Linked DNA regions of Priestia megaterium. The main gene of each other region encodes a partner of the protein of the gene in region 2 in a complex. Links are inferred from orthologs where the notes say so. Each region holds a gene or a part of one and is shown on either strand. Other genes may lie near its edges.

Region 1 (2,932 bases), 4.8 Mb from region 2 along the record:
TGTTGACGAATAAAATTTTCAGCAATTGCATCCAATTCTATAGTCGTAATACCTGGAGCGATATGCTTTTTTAACTCTTGATGAGTTAAAGCCACGATTCGTCCAGCTTCACGCATGACCTCAATTTCCTCTGGTGTCTTGCAAATGATCATTGCTTAACCCCAGCAAGTAATTGACGAACATCCTCAAACACAATGTTAATATCTTGATTACCATTAATATTGCGTAGATAACCTTTTTCTTGATAGAAATCAAGTAGAGGTTGAGATTGTTTAACATTAACTGAAAGTCTAGTTGAAACCGTCTCAGCATTGTCATCTGCACGTTGGTAGAGCTCTCCGCCACATTTGTCACAAACTCCTTCTTTCGCAGGAGGATTGAATACTAAGTGGTAAGTAGCTCCGCAATCTTTACAAATGCGGCGTCCAGTAAGACGCTCCATTAAAATGCTTTGATCTACATCAATATTAATCACATAATCAATTTGCTTGTTTAGTTCTTTTGTAATTGTTTCAAGAGCTTCTGCTTGGGCTACTGTTCTTGGGAAGCCATCAAGTAAAAAGCCGTTTTCACAATCTTGTTTGTTTAAACGCTCGCGCACAATTCCAATTGTTACTTCATCAGGAACAAGGTTACCTTGATCCATAAATGATTTAGCTTTTAAACCTAGTTGCGTTCCTTCTTTAATTGCAGCTCGGAACATATCTCCTGTTGAGATATGAGGGATATCGTAATGCTCAACGATTTTTTCTGCTTGAGTACCTTTCCCAGCACCAGGAAGGCCCATTAACACTAAATTCATTTCTTGCTTCCCCCTCAGTATCTTATCCGTTTAATGGGAAAGCAGCTTGCTTCCCACTAAACAGCTTTACTTAATAAATCCCTTATAATGGCGTTTCACTAATTGACTCTCAAGCTGTTTCATTGTCTCAAGAGCTACACCGACAACAATTAACAAACTAGTACCGCCGATCTGAGCAGATGATGGTAAGTTTGCAATTTTGATGAACAGAACCGGCAACACAGCAATTAACGCAAGGAATATCGAGCCGATTAATGTCAGACGATATAACACTTTCGTTAAATAAGCTTGTGTGCTTTTACCAGGACGGATGCCTGGGATGTAGCCACCTTGCTTTTTCAAGTTCTCTGCTACTTGTTCAGGGTTAACTTGAACAAATGTATAGAAGTAACAAAAAGCAATGATTAACGCTACATACACTATCATACCAATTGGCTTAGTATAGTCAAATGTATTCTGAATCCACGTCGTTACATCATTTGGACCGAAAAATGATGCAATTGTTGGTGGTGTAATAATAAATGAAACTGCAAAGATAACAGGAATAACCCCAGCAGCATTTACTTTTAACGGTAAATGAGTGGATTGACCTCCAACAGGATTACGACCAGCTGAACCCTTTGCATATTGAATAGGAATTTTTCGTAGCGCTTGTTGGAAATAAATAACCCCAACAATAATAGCTAAAACTGCAATTGCAATTAAAACTACCGTTACGATACGAATGAATAATTGATCCCCAACGTCTTCAAATTGCTGTGCATAAATTTGATTTAATGTTGTCGGAATACCAGCTGCAATCCCAGCAAAGATAATGATAGAAATACCATTACCTACGCCTTTTGCAGTAATCTGCTCTCCTAACCACATTAAGAAGGCAGTACCTGCCGTTAACACTGTAGCAATTAGAAGATACGTAGAAATTCCTGGATTAGCGATCAATTGTCCGCCCGAAATATTGTTGAATCCTATAGACATACCTAAAGCCTGGATAAATCCAAGCACAATTGTTCCATAACGAGTTACTTGAGCTAATTTACGGCGCCCAACATCTCCCTGCTTTGACCATTCTGTAAACTTAGGTACAACATCCATCTGCAATAATTGGACGATGATGGATGCTGTAATATAAGGCATAATGCCCATAGCAAGAATGGAGAAGTTTTTTAACGCGCCGCCGCCAAATGTATTCAGAACTCCGAATACATTTAACCCATCTTGCAATTTTAGTACATCCGTATTAACACTTGGTACAGGAATAAATGTACCAATTCGGAAGACAATTAACATTAACAAAGTGAAAAAGATTTTTTGTCTTATTTCACGCACGCGCATTAAATTGGAGATTGTTTGAAACATTAGATCACCTCAACTGTACCGCCAGCAGCTTCGATAGCTTCTTTAGCAGTTGAAGAGAATTTAGCAGCTTTAACAGTTAGCTTAGAGTTTAATGTACCGTTTCCTAGTACTTTAACGCCAGCTTTTGCTTTGCTTACTAAACCAGTTTCGATTAATAATTCTGGTGTTACTTCAGTTCCATCTTCAAAACGGTTAAGAGCTTCTAAATTAACGATCGCGTATTCTTTGCGATTGATATTAGTGAACCCACGTTTTGGAAGACGACGGAATAAAGGAGTTTGACCACCTTCGAAGCCAGGTCTTACGCCACCGCCAGAGCGAGCGTTTTGCCCTTTGTGACCTTTACCTGAAGTCTTTCCGTTACCTGAACCAGTACCACGACCTACACGGTTACGTACTTTACGTGAACCTTCAGCTGGTTTCAATTCATGAAGTTTCATTCCGGAGCACCTCCTTAGAGTGACAATTTATACTTATTGCTCTTTTACTGTAACAAGGTGAGCTACTTTGTTAATCATTCCGCGAATTGCAGGATTATCGTCTTGAACGACAGTTTGATTTAACTTACGTAGGCCAAGTGTACGAACAGTTACACGTTGATCTTCTGGACGACCAATTACGCTACGAGTAAGGGTAATTGCTAGTTTGTTTGCCATTCTATATCCCTCCCTTATCCTAACAGTTCTTCTACAGTCTTGCCACGTAGTTTTGCAACATCTTCAGCACGTTTTAGGTTAGCTAAACCGTTAAGAGTTGCACGTACCATGTTGA
Region 2 (2,742 bases):
CTCTTGCAAGCACAATATCTCCGTGCATAGCATTGTTTGTTTCAGTAGGGGGAATAAATACATCACCCGCATCTTTTTCTTCAGGAACTACGAACGCAAACCCTTTTGCATGTCCGCTTACTTTCCCTTTGACAAAATTCATTTGTTCCGGCAGCCCGTAGCGATCGTTTCTTGCTCGGATAATTAAACCCTTCTCTTCCATAATAACAAGTGTCTTCACAAACTCTTTGAATGACTCTGCATCCTCAGTATTAAATTCTTTTGCAAGCTCTTGGACAGTCAAAGGTTTATAATTATCCCTTTTCATAAAATCCAATATTTCATTTATATAGGGTTGATTTTCTTCTTTCACATCATGTCCCTCCTTTTTCTTTATTCGTATTATCTCTATCACCAATCAAGTGATTCCAAAAATGCATATACATCCTCGTGAAGCTGATCACGCTCTTTATCAAAGGTAATGGTATGACCAGATTCTTCGTACCATTTTATATCTTTTGTAGGAGACTCGACGCTATTATAAATAATATTGGCGCTGTCTGTATTAATCATATGATCATGACGACCTTGTACAACAAATGTCGGTGCATAAATCATATCAACTGAATTTCGCACTTCAGCGATTAATCCCTGTAAAGACTTTAATGTGTTCATTGGTGTTTGCTTGAACTCTTCCATTTCTTGTTCAATCTGTTCAGACGATTTACCTTCACGCTTTTTATATTCGCGTGCATACGCTAAAACACCTTCATACATGACTTCTTCACTCTTTATATACATAGGGGCGCACATAGGCACAATACCCTTTATAGGTACAGTGTAACCTAATTTCAGTGAAAATACGCCACCTAGTGAAAGACCTACAGCGGCAATACTTTCATGACCTTTGCTTTTCAAAAACTCATAGCCGTCCATGACATCTTTCCACCAATCTTTTGGACCAGTATGAACAAGTTCTTCAGGCGCTACGCCATGTCCTTTGTAATGAGGTGCGTGGCATGTGTATCCTTTTTTCTCTAAAAAACGACCTAACATACGAACATCAGCAGAATTTCCGGTAAAACCATGAAGTAATAAAACAGCTTTTTCGCCGCCTTCAAATGTAAATGGCTTTGGTTGTGCAATTTTCATATATCATTTAACTCCTTTTAGTTATAATATCTGCAGTCCTAATAGAAAAAAACATGTATTTATGTGACGGTCATCACATAACAAGAGATGTGGCCATCCACTTTTACGCTTTTATACTATATTTAGTACTTTTTTCTAAAGCTATATTATATCATTACTTAAAAATGAAATTAAAGTATTCAACACGCCCATTAAAAAACCACCTAATACATAAGTTGGTATACACCAAGTACATATGCATTAGGTGGCAGTCTATCCAGTAACATATTAAAGTTTGAAATAAGATACAGCAAGTGTTAACGCAAAGAATAAGATAGATAACACTACTGTCAAACGGTGTAAAACTAAGTCAATTCCACGTGCTTTTTGTTTCCCAAATAACGTTTCAGCTCCACCGGAAATAGCTCCAGATAATCCAGTAGTTTTACTTGATTGTAAAACGACCACAACAATCAAAGCAATTGAAACAATCACTAGCAAAGTAATCAGCAATGTATGCACTAAGACACACCTCCTACACCAAGTAATAGTCAATCAGCGGGGTTTCTTCATCCCTTCTGATTGGCATTACCGGGGATAAAGTACGCGCACTACGCTAAGGTTAATTTATCATAAAAAACCCTCTCGTACAAGTAATGGCAGTGAAATACACCGGATTTTAACGTAAAAAAACGGATGACAATCGTCATCCGTTTTTTATAATTTCAACTTATTTTTTTAAGTTGTAGAAAGATTTAGCGCCATCGTATACAGCTAAAACACCTAGCTCGTCTTCGATGCGTAGTAATTGGTTGTATTTCGCAATACGATCTGTACGGCTCATAGAACCAGTTTTGATTTGACCAGCGTTTGTTGCAACAGCGATATCAGCGATTGTTGCATCTTCAGTTTCACCAGAACGGTGAGAAACTACTGCTGTGTAACCAGCACGTTTAGCCATTTCGATAGCTTCGAATGTTTCAGTTAATGTACCGATTTGGTTAACTTTGATAAGGATAGAGTTACCTACGCCTTGTTCGATACCTTGAGCAAGTTTTTTCGTGTTTGTTACGAATAGATCGTCACCAACAAGCTGTACTTTGCCGCCAATGCGCTCAGTTAATAGCTTGTGACCATCCCAGTCATTTTCGTCTAAACCGTCTTCGATTGAAACGATTGGGAATTCGTTAACTAACTGCTCGTAGAAATCTACCATTTCAGCAGAAGTTACGCCTGTACGGCCTTCGCCTGCTAAGTCATATTTACCAGTTTCTTTGTTGAAGAACTCAGAAGAAGCTACGTCCATACCTAATTGGATGTCTTTACCAGCTTCGTAACCAGCTTTTGTGATTGCTTCTACGATTACTTCTAATGCTTCACGGTTAGAACCTAAGTTAGGAGCGAAACCACCTTCGTCACCTACAGCTGTGTTTAAGCCTTTAGCAGCTAAAACAGATTTTAACGCGTGGAATACTTCAGCACCCATACGGATTGCTTCTTTGAATGTAGGAGCTCCTACAGGTAAGATCATGAATTCTTGGAAGTCAACGTTGTTATCAGCGTGAGAACCACCGTTGATGATGTTCATCATTGGAGTTGGTAATTGCTTAGCGTTGAATCCACCAAGGTAAC

Evidence for each region. The genes of interacting proteins can lie anywhere in the genome.
Region 1: the proteins of secG (region 2) and secY are in contact, whole or in part, in a crystal structure (PDB 5AWW), measured with the Thermus thermophilus proteins. The link is inferred for Priestia megaterium from one-to-one orthologs. Residues at the interface, in WP_223903268.1 of Thermus thermophilus: Tyr5, Ile9, Tyr12, Leu13, Ala16, Leu19, Val20, Val23, Leu24, Gln26, Glu27, Pro28, Gln30, Gly31, Ala32, Asp34, Leu35, Met36, Gly37, Gly38, Ser39, Ala40, Asp41, Leu42, Phe43, Ala45, Arg46, Val48, Tyr53, Thr56; in WP_096411648.1 of Thermus thermophilus: Leu14, Gln16, Arg17, Phe20, Ile34, Pro35, Pro37, Ile72, Arg108, Arg109, Asn112, Gln113, Arg116, Ile117, Ile120, Pro145, Gly146, Trp147, Phe152, Phe155, Val156, Val159, Thr160, Val162, Ala163, Gly164, Ala166, Leu167, Trp170, Glu173.

The regions. Positions count from the first base shown.
Region 1 is NZ_CP085442.1:136,476-139,407, reverse strand. The notes cover bases 16-2,932. They hold secY (preprotein translocase subunit SecY), read right to left. Parts: upstream 2,162-2,932; coding sequence 869-2,161; downstream 16-868. Other genes in these bases: rpsE (30S ribosomal protein S5), read right to left, coding at 2,832-2,932; rpmD (50S ribosomal protein L30), read right to left, coding at 2,635-2,817; rplO (50S ribosomal protein L15), read right to left, coding at 2,161-2,601; LIS78_RS00780 (adenylate kinase), read right to left, coding at 149-802; map (type I methionyl aminopeptidase), read right to left, coding at 16-152. Outside these bases: more of map, read right to left, coding at 1-15. UniProt on the Bacillus subtilis protein: The central subunit of the protein translocation channel SecYEG. Consists of two halves formed by TMs 1-5 and 6-10.
Region 2 is NZ_CP085442.1:4,904,682-4,907,423, forward strand. The notes cover bases 16-2,742. They hold secG (preprotein translocase subunit SecG), read right to left. Parts: upstream 1,633-2,742; coding sequence 1,399-1,632; downstream 16-1,398. Other genes in these bases: rnr (ribonuclease R), read right to left, coding at 16-352; LIS78_RS25535 (alpha/beta hydrolase), read right to left, coding at 391-1,131; eno (phosphopyruvate hydratase), read right to left, coding at 1,841-2,742. In the rest of the region: more of rnr, read right to left, coding at 1-15. UniProt on the Bacillus subtilis protein: Involved in protein export. Participates in an early event of protein translocation.